2 regions of the Porphyrobacter sp. ULC335 genome follow, and region 1 is predicted to be linked to the other one. Evidence: predicted binding sites of a transcription regulator. Region 1 holds the regulator's gene; the other holds the start of a gene.
What was found. Region 1 encodes LexA, which represses DNA repair genes until DNA is damaged. Its sites were predicted from a motif close to GTTCCNCNCTTGTTCT; they were not measured.

Region 1 (7,936 bases):
CTGTGTTGCCGCCCTACTGGTGCTCGGCGCGCTGGCCTTGGGGCGCGATGCGCTCTCGCTCAGGATGGTGGCGGTGGCGGCGGGCTTCGTGCTGTTGCTCTGGCCCGAAAGCGCGGTCGGCCCGAGCTTCCAGATGAGTTTCGCCGCCGTGCTGGCGATCATCGCTCTCGCCAACAGCGCGCCGGTGCAAGCCTTCCTCGCCCCGCGCGAGGAGCCGTGGTGGGCTCGCACCGGGCGGCGGGTGGTCATGCTGTTTGCGACAGGTGTGGTGATCGAACTGGCGCTGATGCCGATCGTGCTGTTCCACTTCCACCGTGCGGGGATGTATGGCGCCTTCGCCAATGTGGTGGCGATCCCGTTGGTGACGTTTGTTGCGATGCCGATGATCGCGCTGGCGCTGGTGGCCGATCTTGTGGGAGCGGGGGCGCCGTTCTGGTGGCTGGTAGAACAGTCGCTGGCGCTGCTGTTATGGATCGCGCATGTCACGGCCAGGCAGGCGGGGGCGGTGCGAATGATGCCGCAAATCAGCACCTTGGCAGTCGCTCTGTTCGCGTGCGGTGGCTTGTGGCTGGCGCTGTGGAAGGGGCGGGTGCGGCTTGCCGGATTTCTCCCGGTGGCGGTGGCGGGCCTGCTGGCGGCGGCGACACCGGTGCCTGATCTGCTGGTGGCGGGCGACGGGCAACAGGTCGGCATCACGATGACGGGGCCTGACGGAAATCCGCGGCTTTTGTCCCTGCGTGACGGGCGTTCGTCCTACACCCGCGACAATTTGATGGAGCTTGCGGGCGTTGCGGCAGAGCCGGTGCCGCTCGCCGAATGGAAGGGGGCGCGGTGTTCTTCGGCCTTTTGCACCCTCACCCTCCAGCGGGGCGGGCGGGACTGGGTGCTGCTGCTGGGCCGTGGGCGTGACCAGGTCGAGGAGCGCTCCCTGGCCGCCGCCTGTGCCGACGCCGACATCGTTGTTTCGGAGCGGTTTCTTCCCCGTTCCTGCCGCCCGCGCTGGCTCAAGGCCGACCGACGCTTCCTCGAACGGTCCGGAGGCTTGTCGATCAATCTTGCCAGCGAGCGGATTACCACCGTTGCCGAGGGTCAGGGCTCGCATGGCTGGTGGTGCGGTGTGAAGGAGTGACACACCCATCGGGCCAAACCGGCGCTTAGGGGGGTCTAAGCCGGGCTAGAAGGGGTCTGAAGGGGGTCTAACCGGGGTCTGGAACCCCTGAAATCGGGGCTGGATCGGCACCAGCATTAAGCCAACAGTCTGAAATAGAACAGCAATCAGGCCGGAGAGCGATGTTTCACGCCAAAGCGAGCATTACCGCCCCCGCGCGCTACGCCCTCCGGCCCCGATTGCCTCAGTGATAGCGGCGCAGCAGGCCAGCCAGCTTGCCCTGCACCTCGACCTCGTCGGGGCGATAGAACTGCGGATCATAGGCCGCGTTGGCCGGATCGAGCCGGATCTGGCCGCCTTCCTTGCGCAGATACTTCAGCGTCGCTTCCTCGCCGCGCACCAGCGCGACCACGATCTCGCCATCGCGCGCGGTGTTGGTCCGCCGCACCAGCGCGAAATCGCCATCGAAGATACCCGCTTCGACCATCGAGTCGCCCGACACTTCGAGCGCATAATGCTCGCCCGGGCCGAGCAACGCGGCCGGAACCGGCAGGGTCGACTGGCCTTCCAGCGCCTCGATCGGCGCACCCGCCGCGATCCGCCCGTGCAAGGGCAGTTCGATCACATCATTCGCGGCAACGGATTCGGCCACACGCGGAGCAGGCGGAACCATCGGCACCACATTGCCGCCCGCAGCATTGCTGCGCGCAGGGGTCGTGTCGCCGGGCTGGCGGATCACTTCAAGCGCGCGCGCGCGGTTGGGCAGGCGGCGCAGGAACCCGCGTTCTTCCAGCGCGGAAATCAGCCGGTGCACGCCCGACTTGCTCTTGAGGTCGAGCGCTTCCTTCATTTCCTCGAAACTCGGCGAGATGCCGGTTTCTTCCAGCCTTTGCTGGATGAAACGGATCAACTCGTGCTGCTTGGCCGTCAGCATGGATAAATCTCCCTTGGTCGCATTCACGCCCGGCCCATCGGCCCGGCGCCAGTCCCAGATGTGCTCCAAGAGGCACCCGCCCGGATGAGGGCAAGGTGCTTTGCATGCACGCCCGTTCCGCCATTAAGGTGAACGAACAAGGAACAATTAGGCAACCCGCGAAAGGGTGTCAAGCGCGCCGCGCGCCAAACCCTCGCAATTCAGCCATTTTGGAGGCGGAACACCCGCACCGGCTCGCCCGCCGCGACTGGCGGGGCGTGGGCGGGCCGGTCGATCAGGCAATCGGCGGCGGCAAGGGCGGAGAGCGCCGAGGAATCCTGCGATCCGGCCAGTCGCACGCTTTCTCCATCGCTCATTGCGCGCAGGAATTCGCGGCGTGGGCCGATGGCGGGCAGGTCTTCGCCCGCCAGCATCGTGACCGCGCGCGGGAGCGGGTCAGGATCGCCCATGCTGGCGCGCACCAGCGGCAGGGCAAACAGGAAGGCGGTGACGAAGCTCGACACCGGATTGCCGGGTAGGCCAAGGATCACCTGCCTGCCCAACGCATCCTCCCGCGTCGCGACCATCAGCGGCTTGCCCGGCTTGATCGCTACCCGCCAGAAGTCGATTTTCGCACCCCAGTCCTTGAGCGCCTGCTGGATGAGATCATGATCGCCCACCGATGCCCCGCCGGAGGTGATGAGGATGTGGCTGTCCTCGGCGCGCTTGAGGGCGGCGGCGAGCGCGGCGCGATCATCGGCCACCGGGCCTAAGGGGTCGACGAAGCCGACATAGGGGGAGAGCATCGCGGCCAGCATCACACCGTTGCTCGCCGGGGTCTGGTGCGGGCCGCAGGGCTTGCCGGGCGCGACCAATTCATCGCCGCTGTCGAGTACGGCGACCCCGGGGGGCAAGCGCCACGACAGCACCCCGTGTCCGGCCGAGGCCGCGAGCGCTAGCACTGCAGGCGAGTAGGCGGTGCCTTTTGTCAGCACCGTGTCGCCATCGCGGAAATCGAAGCCGGCCTTGCGAATGTGCTTGCCCGGCGGCGGAAGTTCGGTCGCAGTCACGAGGTTGTCTTCGACGCGGGCATCTTCCTGAAGCAGCACGCTGACCGCACCCTCTGGAACGATCGCGCCCGTCGAAATTCGCACGCATTGGCCTGCGGCGAGTTCGGCGGGGTAGGGCGCGCCCGCACGGCTTTCGCCCACACGCTGCCAAGGACCGGCGCCTGACGTTATCGCATAACCGTCCATTGCGGACAGATCGGCGGCGGGTTGGGTGCGAAGGGCGGTAACGTCCTTGGCCAAGAAACGCCGTTCGGCAAACGTCGAGAGGCCAAGCACACAGGAAGGGGGCTGCGGAGCGAGCGCCAACAGGCGGGCTTGAGCTTCCTCCAGGCCGAGCGGCGCGTTCAAGCGGGCGCTTTCCAGTCGCCGGACTTGCCGCCGCTTTTGGCGATCAGGCGGACTTCGCCGATCACCATGCCCTTGTCGATGGCTTTAGCCATGTCATAGATTGTAAGGAGTGCGACCGAAACCGCTGTCATCGCTTCCATTTCCACGCCCGTCTTGCCGGTGAGCGAGGCGGTGGCGGTGGCGCGGATGGCGTCTGCTTCGTAAGCGAAGTCGATATTCACCGCGTCGAGTGCGAGTGGATGGCATAGCGGGATCAACTCGCCCGTGCGCTTGGCCGCCATGATCCCGGCGATCCGCGCGGTGCCGAGCACGTCGCCCTTGGGCGCATTGCCAGCGCGGATGGCTTCCAGCGCCTCTGCCGACATGGCGATCCGCCCCGATGCCACCGCGCGGCGGGCGGTGGCGGGCTTGCCGCCGACGTCGACCATATGCGCGGTGCCGTCGCTATCAAGGTGGGTGAGTTTGGTCATGCTCTACGCTTCTGAGCCCAGCAGGGCTCGCGTGGCACTCGCAATATCGTCAGCGCGCATCAGGCTTTCGCCGACGAGGAAGGTGCGCACGCCGGCCGCTTCGAGCAGCTGGATATCGGCATGGGTGTTGATCCCGCTCTCGCCAACCAGCAGCGTGCCTTCGGGCGCAAGCGGGGCGAGGCGTTCCGTGGTGGCGAGACTGGTGGTGAAGGTCTTCAGATCGCGGTTGTTGACCCCGATGAGACGCGATTTGAGGACGCGCGCGGCACGCTCCATCTCGGCCTCGTCATGGACTTCGACGAGAACGTCCATGTCATGCTCGCGCGCGGCGGCTTCGATCTCGGCCATCGCGCTGTCCTCCAGCGCGGCGACGATGATCAGGATCGCGTCGGCCCCGAGGGCGCGCGCTTCGAGGCACTGCCACGGATCGACCATGAAGTCCTTGCGCAGCACCGGCAGCGCGCAGGCGGTCCGCGCCTCGACGAGGTAATCCTCATGGCCCTGGAAATAGGGCGCATCGGTCAGCACCGAGAGGCAGGCAGCGCCGCCCGCTTCGTAGGCGGCGGCATGTTCTGCGGGGCGGAAGTCGGCGCGGATCAGGCCTTTGGAGGGGCTCGCCTTCTTGATCTCGGCGATCAGCGCATAGCCGCTGGCGGCGCGGGCGCGCAGGGCCGCTTCGAACCCGCGCGGGGCCGATTGCAGGCGGGCGGCTTCCGCCAGCTGCGCGACGCTGACCGCGAGCTTGCGGGCGGCGACTTCATCGCGCTTGGTGGCGCAGATTTCTTCGAGCTTGTTCATTGTCTCATGCCTTTGCCGTTCGCCTCGAGCGAAGTCGAGAGGCCATTGCAGGGTATCTCGACTGCACTCGACACGGACGGGGAGGGGTTACTTCGCCAAAGCGATCCACTTTTCGAGCAACGCCAGCGCAGCCCCGCTGTCCAGTGCCTCGGCCGCCATCGCTGCGCGTTCGCGCCAGTCGCTACCGCGCCCCGCGACCGTCAGCGCGCCGGCCGCGTTGAACAACACGGCATCGCGGTAGGGGCCGGGTGTGCCCATCAGCAGCGCTTTCAGGGCGGCGGCGTTATGCTTGGCATCATCGCCCCGGATCGCTTCGATCGGCGCATGGGGCAGGCCTGCTGCGCTCGCGTCTAGGCGCTCCATCGTGAAGGCGTTGCCGGTGACGACCGCCACCTCGTTCCCGCCTGCGAGGCTCAACTCGTCGAGCCCTTCATCGCCCGAGACAATCAGCGACTTGCCCGTGCCGAGCCGGGCCATCGCACCGGCATAGATCGGTACATAGGCGGGCCGGGCGATGCCGATCAGTTGGCTGGTGACCTTGGCCGGGTTCGACAGCGGGCCCATCAGGTTGAAGATCGTGCGCTGGCCGATCCGCACCCGGATGGGCTGGATGCGCGCCATCGCGGGGTGGTGGTTCTTGGCGAAGAGGAAGCAAATGCCGATCTCCGCCAGCGTCTTTTCCGCCGTGCGGCCCGCTGCGTCCATGTCGAGGCCCAATGCCTCCAGCGTGTCTGCCGCGCCCGCTTTGGATGATGCTGCGCGGTTGCCGTGCTTGGCGACCGGTACGCCGGAGGCTGCAACCACGAGGCTGACCGCGGTCGAGACGTTGAGGGTGTGGTGCCCGTCGCCCCCCGTGCCGCAGACGTCGATCGCGCCTTCCGGGGCGTCAATCGGGATCAGCCGTGCCCTGAGCGCCCGTGCGGCCCCGGCGATTTCGTCCGAGGTCTCGCCGCGTGCTGATAGCGCCACGAGGAAGTCCGCAATTTCATCTTCCGATGGCGCGCCGTCGAGCAGCACGCCGAAGGCCGCCTCGGCCTCCGCTTCGGTGAGCGGCGCTGCGACATCTGGCAGCGTGCTCATGCGGTCAGCCTTGCGGGCAGCACCGGCTCCAGCCCGCACAGCCGCACGAAGTTGGCGAGCAGCGCATGGCCATGCTCGGTGGCGATGCTCTCGGGGTGGAACTGCACCGAATGGATCGGCAGCGATGCATGGCGGAATCCCATGACTGAGGGGTGATCGAAGCCCGGCGTTTCGGCATGGGCATTGGCGACCAGTTCGGCCGGCACATCCACCACCTCAAGGCTGTGATAGCGCGTCGCGATGAAGGGCGAGGGCAGGCCTGCGAACACGCCCGTCCCGTCATGCGTCACCGGCGAGGTCTTGCCATGCATCAGCCCGCCGCGCTGCACCGTGCCGCCGAAATGCTGTCCGATCGCCTGATGGCCAAGGCATACGCCCATCAGCGGCTTGCCCGCGTCAGCACAGGCCGCGACCAGATCGAGGCTGATGCCCGCCTCGTTCGGTGTGCAGGGGCCCGGCGAGATCAGGAACCCCGACGCATTGGTGCGCAGCGCGTCGGCGGCGGTCAGGGCGTCGTTGCGCTCGACCCGCACCTCGGCCCCCAGCTCCATCAGGTAATGGACGAGGTTGAAGGTGAAGCTGTCGTAATTGTCGATGACGAGTATTTGTGGTGAGGGGATCATTCTGCGGCTGCCTTCTCGCGTTTCGTCACCACGATGATCGGGCCGACGCGGCCCTTGTCGAGCCGTTCGGTCGCCGGATCCCACAGCGAGGACACTGCGCCGTCGAGATAGAGTGCGTTGCTGACCTTCAGCTGGTCTCGGAAAAAGCGTGCCAGCTGGCCGAAGCTCACCGGCGCGCCGGAGATCACGAAGTGCGCTTTGCCGCTCGCGTCCACGCCCACGGCGTTGCGGATCGCTTTGGAGGGGCCATCGTCCTGAATTTCGGGGTGCAGCTTGCCATCGATCAGCAGCAGCGGCCCGGATTGCGTGCCGAACTCCGGCCGGTCACCGACCGTTTCGAAGAAAGTGTTGCTCCCCAGCACCCGCCAGCTTCCGCCGGTGCCGAAGAATACGCCGTTGGGCTTCATGTAGAAATTGCCCGTCCCGTCGCCGCGGTTCAGCTCGCCGAGCCGCTCGCCGTTCTGGACGTAGTAGCCGATCGCCTTCAGATCATCGCCATACATCCCGCCGTTGATGGCAAAGGCGATGGTGGCGGGATCGACGCTTCCTGCAAAAGCACCCAGCGAACCGAAAGGCTGCTTGTCCGCGCCGAGATTCGCCATGTCGATGCGGTGCTGCGCAGGATCGGCGACGCAATGGGTGAGCGCCACGTCCTCGAACGTCACCGTTTCGCAGGCCGAAGGCCCGGCAGCGGCGCTGGGCGTCGGCGCGGGGGTTTCTTCAATCTCCGACCCGTCGAGCGCGATCTTGACCACGGATTCGCCCGCAGGCTCCTGCGAACAGGCGCACATGGCGAGCGTCAGGCTGGCGGCAAGGGCAAGGCTGCGCTTCACTGGCCGTACCCCGGTTCGCCCGCGACGCGCACCGCTTCACGCGCGGCGGCGATCAGCGCGCCTGATTTGGCACGGCATTCGGCGAGTTCGTAATCGGGTTCGCTGTCGGCGACGATGCCTGCGCCCGCCTGCACGTGCATCACTCCGTCCTTCACCACGGCGGTGCGCAGCACGATGCAGCTATCAAGGCTGCCGTCGGGCGCGAAATAGCCGACGCCCCCGGCATAGGCCCCGCGCGTCTCGGGTTCGAGCTCGGCAATGATCTCGCAGGCGCGTATCTTGGGCGCGCCCGAGACGGTGCCTGCGGGGAAGCCTGCAAACAGCGCGTCCAATGCGTCTTTCGACGGATCAAGCTGGCCCACCACATTGCTGACGATGTGCATCACATGGCTGTACCGCTCGATGGTGAAGCTGTCAGTGACCTCGACCGTCCCTGCCGAAGCGACCCGGCCAACATCATTGCGGCCCAGATCAAGCAGCATGAGATGCTCGGCGCGCTCCTTGGGGTCGGCGAGCAGGCTTGCTTCGTTGGCGATATCCTCGTCCCGCGTGGCCCCGCGTGGACGCGTGCCTGCGATGGGGCGGATGGTGACTTCGCCCTCTCTCACCCGGACAAGGATTTCCGGCGAGGAACCCACCAGCGCAAAGCCCGGCAGGTCGAGGAAGTAGAGGAAGGGCGAGGGGTTCACCCGC
Region 2 (7,936 bases), 240 kb from region 1:
GGCGGTGGACCTCACCCAGGTCGGCCTCAGCCGCAGCTGGTGGGGGGATGATACCCGCGTCACTTTCGAGGACATCAAGGGCGAACAATTGAACGCTGACCGGCGGCGCTACACCGTTCCCGTCCCTGCCGAGGGCGAGCGGGTTATCCGCGTGACCTACGAAACCCGCTACTGAGGCGGGTGATGCGGAACGCCGCAATCTGGCTGACCTGCGCGGCGGTGATCGCTGCGCCGCTGGCTGCCCAGACCTCGGGGCGCGAGGTGGTCGACGCCGAAGCGCCGTCCGACCTCGCCGTGACGATCTACCGCGATCCGGATCGCGGCGAGGACCAAAAGCTCAACCGCAACTATCCGCAGGGTTTCGCGATGATCAGCGAGACCCGCCGGGTGACGTTGCCCAAGGGCGAATCCACGATCCGTTTCGAAGGCGTGGCGGAAGGCATGATCGGCATTTCGGCGATCGTGACGGGGCTCCCCGGCGGCACCATCGAGAAGAACCGCAACGCCGAGCTGCTCTCACCCGCGGCGCTGGTCAACGGCACGCTCGGCAACCGCGTGACGATCACCCGCACCAACCCCGCGACAGGCGAGGCCAGAAGCGAGCAAGCCGTGGTGCGCACCCGTGCGGATGGCGGGCTGGTGCTGCAAACCGGACAGGGGTTCGAGGCGGTGCGCTGTGCCGGCCTGCCCGAAAAGCTGACCTTCGACCGCATCCCCGCAGGCCTTTCGGCAAGCCCGGTGTTCTCGGTCGATACCCGGTCGGATGAGGGCGGCACCTATGATGTGACACTCACATACCTGTCCTGGGGCTTCGACTGGCAGGCCAATTATGTCGGCACCATGCCCGATGGCAGCGGGAGCACCGGCGCAGGCGACGAATTCGCCATGAGCCTCTTGAGCTGGCTCACGCTGGTCAACGACAACGGGCAGAGCTTCGATAATGCCCGGCTCCAGATCATTGCCGGCAAGCTGAATATCGAGAGCGACTACCGGCAACTCGCCGACCCTCCGGTGGCAGAGCCGCTGCGGCTGACCTGCTATCCGCTTGGCAGCACAGCGGAGGGATCGCCGGTCGAATTCTATGCGCCTCCGCCTCCGCCGCCGTCACCCTTGCCAGCGCCCACGATGATGTATGCGCCGTCACCGATCACGGTCACCGCCTCTCGCATGCGGATGGCGGACATGGCAATGGAGGCCGCCGTCGTCACCGCCAGCGAGGAGAATCTCGGCGATCTCAAGCTGTTCCGTGTGCCCGGCCGCGTCGATGTTTCCGCCAAGGGAATGAAGCAGGTCGCCTTCCTCAACAAGGACGCGGTCAAGGCACGGATGATCTATGTGGCGACGTGCCTGCCCTATGACCGCGCCGATCCGGGTGGTACCCCGCCAACCGCCGCCGATATGCTGCTGGTGACCAAGAACGAGGACAAGAAGGGCCTTGGCATTGCTCTGCCGCAAGGGGCGATGACGCTGTACGAGCCGACTGCGCGTGGGCCGCAAGTGGCCGGTAAAACCTCCCTGCGCGATTATGCGCGCGGCCAGGATGTGGAACTGGATCTTGCACCGAGCGCGCAGGTGTTCTCCACCTGCACCCGGACGACCAAAGCTGTCACCGAAGTACGCAAGCGCAAATGGACGGGAATGCGCACCACGCTGACGAATGCGAACCCGCATCCCGTGCAGCTTAGGCTGCAAATCGGCTGGGCAGGGCAGTTCGACTTCCGCTTCCCGCAGCAGCAGGTGGTGGTGAAGAACGGCTACCAGACGGTCGAGGTGACGATCCCCGCCAACGCAACGCGCACAGTCGACTGGAAGCTGCGCCAAGCGGTAAGCGATTAGGCGCGGGCGTAGGCATGGGCCGATCTGGCCCGGTGAAAAAAATTTCGTTCCCTACTTGTTCCATGAGAACAAACGCGATACATAGGCTCCACCGGGCGGCGGAAAACTGATCTTCGCCCCTAGGCAACCGAAGGAGCGCGTGCGATGGCTACCCAATTGAAATTGGTGGAAGAGGACAAAAAAGCCGTGGACCGTCAAAAGGCTCTCGAAGCCGCGCTCGCACAGATTGATCGTGCATTCGGCAAGGGTTCGGCAATGAAGCTGGGCTCGAAGGAAACGATGCAGGTCGAATCCATTTCGACCGGTTCGCTGGGTCTGGATATTGCTCTGGGCATCGGCGGCCTGCCGCGCGGCCGGGTGATCGAAGTCTACGGGCCGGAAAGCTCGGGCAAGACCACGCTGGCGCTGCATGTTATTGCCGAAGCGCAAAAGATGGGCGGCACTGCTGCCTTCGTCGACGCGGAACACGCGCTTGATCCGGTCTATGCCAAGAAGCTGGGCGTCGACATTGACGAATTGATCGTCTCGCAGCCCGATACCGGCGAACAGGCGCTGGAAATCGTCGATACGCTGGTGCGTTCCAACGCGATTGACGTGCTGGTGGTCGATTCGGTCGCAGCGCTGGTGCCGCGCGCGGAAATCGAAGGCGAGATGGGCGATTCGCACGTCGGCCTTCAGGCCCGCCTGATGAGCCAGAGCTTGCGCAAGCTGACCGGCTCGATCAGCCGCTCGCGCTGCATGGTGATCTTCATCAACCAGCTGCGCATGAAGATCGGTGTGATGTACGGTAACCCCGAAACCACCACCGGCGGCAACGCGCTCAAGTTCTATGCCTCGGTCCGTCTCGACATCCGCCGCACCGGACAGATCAAGGACCGTGACGAGATTACCGGCAACGCAACCCGCGTGAAGGTGGTGAAGAACAAGGTCGCCCCGCCGTTCAAGCAGGTCGAATTCGACATCATGTATGGCGAAGGCATCTCCAAGATCGGCGAGATCATCGATCTGGGTGTGAAGGCCGGCCTCGTCGAGAAGTCGGGGAGCTGGTTCTCCTACGATTCGATCCGCATCGGTCAGGGCCGCGAAAACGCCAAGACCTATCTCAAGGAACATCCTGAAGTTTGCGACCGGTTGGAAGCTGCGATCCGCAGCCGCACCGATCAGGTTGCCGGGGAAATGATGGCCGGGCCGGACGCGGACTCGGACGACTGATCCCCAAGCGGGCGCTTGCCCGGCAGGAGTGTCCCGCTCCCCGGCTGTCCCACCGCGCCCGAAAACCCGGAACGCCGGCTTGTGCTCCTCCCCAGAGCGCAGGCCGGCTTTTCGCTTGCCCGGCGCGGCTGTTGGGTGCGCAGCACTGGTTTAGCAGCGTCGAGGGTGCCTCCAGACCCCCCTTAGACCCCGTCTTGACCCCCGTTAGACCCCGGTTAGACCCCCTCCAGACCCCGGGATTTTGCGCGCTCCATTGCGAAATCCCCGCGCTTTGCCTAACTGCACCGCCATGACCTCGACGAACGAAATCCGCCGCTCCTTCCTCGACTATTTCAGTAGGAATGGCCACGCCGCCACGCCGAGCGCGCCGCTCGTGCCCTACAACGATCCGACGTTGATGTTCGTCAACGCCGGGATGGTGCCGTTCAAGAACGTCTTCACCGGGCTCGAAACCCCGGCCAGCCCCCGTGCCGCATCCTCGCAGAAATGCGTCCGCGCCGGCGGCAAGCATAATGATCTCGACAATGTCGGATACACCGCCCGGCACCATACATTCTTTGAAATGCTTGGGAATTTTTCCTTCGGCGATTACTTCAAGGAAGAGGCGATCACCCACGCCTGGACCCTGCTGACCGGCGAATGGGGCCTTCCCAAGGACAAGCTCACCGTCACCGTATATCATACGGACGACGAAGCAGCCGATCTGTGGCGCAAGATTGCGGGCCTTCCCGACCACCGCATTATTCGCATCCCCACCTCGGACAACTTCTGGTCGATGGGCGACACGGGGCCTTGCGGGCCGTGTTCCGAAATCTTCTACGATCACGGCGAGCACATCTTCGGTGGCCCTCCGGGAAGCCCGGACGAGGACGGCGATCGCTTCGTCGAGATCTGGAACCTCGTATTTATGCAATACGAACAGCAGGTTGATGGCACCCGCCGCGATCTGCCCAAGCCGTCGATCGACACCGGCATGGGCATCGAGCGTGTCGCTGCCGTCCTGCAAGGCGTGCACGACAACTATGATACCGACACCTTCAAGGCGCTGATTTCGGCATCTGAGTCGCTCACCGGCGTCGCCGCGACAGGCGAGACTGCCGCCTCGCACCGCGTGATTGCCGATCACCTGCGCTCCACCAGCTTCCTGATGGCCGACGGCGTACTCCCTTCCAACGAAGGCCGCGGCTATGTGCTGCGCCGGATCATGCGCCGCGCCATGCGCCATGCGCACCTCCTCGGCGCGTCGGAGCCGCTGATGCACCGTCTCGTTCCGGCGCTCGTTGGCGAGATGGGCCAGGCCTATCCCGAGCTGACCCGCGGGCAGGCGCTCATCCAGGAAGTGCTCGAACGTGAGGAAACCCAGTTCCGCCGCACGCTCGACAAGGGTCTGAAACTGCTCGATGAAACCACTGGTGACCTGACCAGCGGCGGTGAGCTTGATGGCGAGATCGCCTTCCGCCTCTACGACACTTACGGCTTCCCCTACGACCTTACCGAAGACGCGTTGCGCGCCCGAGGGATCGGGGTCGACAAGGCCGGTTTCGACGCCGCAATGGCGCGCCAGAAGGCCGCAGCCCGCGCCGCCTGGAAGGGCAGCGGCGAAGCTGCCTCGGGCGAAGTCTGGTTCGACATCGCCGAACGCGAAGGCGCGAGCGAGTTCACCGGCTATGCCTCAACCAGTGGCGAGGGCCGGGTGGTCGCCATCGTCAAGGGCGGGGCTGAAGTGGCCAACGCCGCCTCGGGTGACGAGGTCGTGATCCTTACCAACCAGACGCCCTTCTACGGCGAAAGCGGCGGCCAGACCGGTGACGCGGGGACGATGGCGAGCCTCTCCGGCTTCAAGGCCAGCGTCACTGATACCTCCAAACCGCTCGGCCGCCTCCACGCCCACCAGGTGCGCATCGAGGCAGGCGCAATCGCGGTTGGCGACACGGTCGAACTCAAGGTTGATGCCGAGCGCCGCGATCGCATCCGCGCCAACCATTCGGCCACCCACCTTGTCCACGCCGCGCTGCGGGGCCGCCTTGGCGGGCACGTGACGCAGAAGGGCAGCATGGTCGCAGAAGACCGGTTGCGCTTCGATTTCTCGCACCCCGTCGCGCTCACGCCGGACGATATCGCCGCGGTTGAGGCCGAGGTGAACGCCGAAATCCGCGCCAACGAGACGGTCAGCACTCGGTTGATGACTCCGGACGATGCCGTCGCGGCAGGTGCGCTGGCGCTGTTCGGCGAGAAGTACGGCGACGAAGTCCGCGTACTTTCGATGGGCCGCGCGGGCGGGGAAGGCCGCAACTATTCGGTCGAGCTGTGCGGCGGCACCCATGTCCGCGCCACGGGCGATATCGGCGTGTTCCGCATCGTTTCGGAGAGCGCGGTGTCTTCAGGCGTGCGCCGCATCGAGGCGATGACCGGCGAGGGCGCGCGGCAATGGCTGGTCGCGCGCGAGGAAGCCTTGAAGTCAGCTGCCAGCGTGATCCGCGCGACGCCGGAAGAAGTCCCGGCGCGGCTTGCGGCGCTGCTCGATGAACGCAAGCGGCTCGAAAAGGAACTGGCCGAGGCGAAGAAGGCGCTGGCGCTCGGTGGTGGTGGCTCGGGCGGCGGCGCGGCTGCGGTGGACGAGACCGTCGCGGGTGTCACCTTCAGCGGTCAGGTGCTCGAGGGGCTCGATCCCAAGGAACTGCGCCCTCTGCTCGATGCCGCCAAGCAGCGGATCGGATCGGGCATTGCGGCGATCATCGCGGTCAATGATGGCAAGGCGAGCATCGCTGCTGCTGTCACCGATGACCTCACGGCACGGTTCAGCGCGGTCGATCTGGTGCGTGCGGGTGTCGAAGCGCTCGGCGGCAAGGGTGGCGGCGGGCGGCCCGATATGGCGCAGGGCGGCGGGCCGGACGGCAGCAAGGCGGCCGACGCGCTGGCAGCGGTGAAGGCGGTCCTGGAAAGCCAGCCGGCAGTCTGATCGTAGTCTAAGTTAGGCGCCCGATGCCGAGCTCGACGTGCGCAGCTTCGGCTTTTCGCTGAGGCCCCCGTCGCGTTCCAGCTGCTCGCGGAACTCGTCGCGCTTGGCGTGGATCGAGGCGATCACCGGGCCCATGGCCACGCCAATGTCGACCAGCACGGCTTCCGATAGCTGGAGCGAGCTTTCGAGCGTCTCGGGCACGGCGTGGCTGGCCCCGGCGCGGTACATGGCGGCGGCGTGATCGGTGTCGCGCGCGCGGGCTACGATCAGCAGGTCGGGGTATGTCTGGCGCAGCTTGGCCACGAGACGTTGGGCCAGCACCGGCTCGTCCATCGTCAGCACCACGGCAGGCGCGCGTTCCGCGCCAAGCCGCGACAACGTGTCGCCGCGCGCCGCATCGCCGAAGGTGGCGCGGTATCCGTCCCGTTTGGCGGCCGCGATGAGATCGGGGTTCGAATCGATCATCACGTAAGACTTGCCGTGGGTTTGCATCATGTCGGCGATCAACCGTCCGACGCGCCCGCCGCCGACGATGATGGTGCGCGCCTCCTCGCTGTCGTCATCGTTCTGCGCCAGGGCGACGCTGTCCACCCGCCGCGCAATTACCGCGCCAAGCTTGGCCAGAAGCGGGGTGATGGTGAGGCCGATGGCGGTGACCGTCTGCCAGAAGCGCGCGGTTTCGGCATCGAGCACCAGCGCGCTGGTGGCGGCGGCGAGCACGATCAGGGTGGTTTCGGATGGCGACGCCATCAGCAGTCCGGTCTCCGCCGCCGTGCCCCGCCGCGCACCCATCAGCCGCAGCAACACGCCGGTCACCAGCGCCTTGAACACCACCACGCCCACCACGGCGAGGGTGATGGCACCAATCTGCTCGGCAATCTCGGCAAGGTTGATGCTCATGCCGACGGTGATCAGGAACACGCCGAGGGCGAGCCCCTTGAACGGCTCCATGATCAGTTCGACTTCGGTGTGGTACTCGGTCTCGGCGATCAGCAGGCCCGCGATCAGCGCGCCGACGATGGGCGACAGGCCGACCAGTGCGGTGGCGAGGCTCGCCCCGATCACCACCAGCAGCGATGCGGCCAGAAACAGCTCGGGGCTCTTGGTGCGAGCGGCCTGGGCGAACAGGCGGGGAAGGGCGAAGCGGCCCACTACGAGCAGCACCGCGATCACCAGCCCGCCTTGCCACAGGGTCTGGATGATACCGCCCCAGCCTTCGTCGGCCGCATTGGGGGCCAGCGCGCCGAGGACGAAGATGATCGGGACGATCATGATGTCCTCGAACAGCAGCATCGATAGCGCCGCGCGGCCCACGGGCGATCTGGTGCCTGAAATCGGCAGGACGATGGCGGTCGAGGAAAAGGCGAGGGCAAAGCCCAGTGCCAGTGCGGCAGCGGTGTCCATGGCACCGGCCAGCCCCATGAACAGCGCCAGCGCGCTGCCGCTGATCAGCACCTCGAGCGCGCCGAGCCCGAACACCAGTTTGCGCATCGTCCAGAGACGGTTGAACGACAGCTCCAGCCCGATCGCGAACAGCAGCAGCACGATACCGAAATCGGCAAAGGGCGTGAGCGCTTCGGGGTCGCTGATGGTGATGTAGTAGAGCCAGGGTATTCGTTCGACCAGCGAGCCGAGGCCGAAGGGGCCTACGGCCACACCAATCAGGATGAACCCGATGATCGGCGTAATGCGGAAGCGGGCGAAGACAGGGATCACGATTCCCGCCGCGCCAAGGATCACCAGCGCATCGGACAGGAACGGAGAGAGGGTCAGTTCGCCAGCCACGCCTTGGGCTTAAAGGAGACGGGCAGGGCTGTCACCCTTCGCGCATGCAATAAAAAAGCCGGGCAAGCCAAAGGGCCGCCCGGCTTTTTGTGAATACGATCAGGATCAGGCCTGCTTGGCCATTTCCTTTTCGAGGTTCTCGAC

Region 2: the regulator LexA is predicted to act here: its motif matches at 1,883-1,898, upstream of recA (recombinase RecA).

The regions. Positions count from the first base shown of each region.
Region 1 is NZ_CP078091.1:2,534,295-2,542,230, reverse strand. Features, by position in the region: gene KVF90_RS12130 (ComEC/Rec2 family competence protein) at 1-1,129, shown strand, start outside; gene lexA (transcriptional repressor LexA) at 1,353-2,042, opposite strand; gene KVF90_RS12120 (molybdopterin molybdotransferase MoeA) at 2,243-3,439, opposite strand; gene moaC (cyclic pyranopterin monophosphate synthase MoaC) at 3,436-3,909, opposite strand; gene trpC (indole-3-glycerol phosphate synthase TrpC) at 3,913-4,707, opposite strand; gene trpD (anthranilate phosphoribosyltransferase) at 4,795-5,787, opposite strand; gene KVF90_RS12100 (anthranilate synthase component II) at 5,784-6,410, opposite strand; gene KVF90_RS12095 (phosphodiester glycosidase family protein) at 6,407-7,243, opposite strand; gene trpE (anthranilate synthase component I) at 7,240-7,936, opposite strand, start outside.
Region 2 is NZ_CP078091.1:2,777,207-2,785,142, reverse strand. Features, by position in the region: gene KVF90_RS13320 (DUF4139 domain-containing protein) at 1-175, shown strand, start outside; gene KVF90_RS13315 (DUF4139 domain-containing protein) at 184-1,836, shown strand; gene recA (recombinase RecA) at 1,981-3,048, shown strand; gene alaS (alanine--tRNA ligase) at 3,338-6,007, shown strand; gene KVF90_RS13300 (cation:proton antiporter) at 6,020-7,792, opposite strand; gene KVF90_RS13295 (NADP-dependent isocitrate dehydrogenase) at 7,898-7,936, opposite strand, start outside.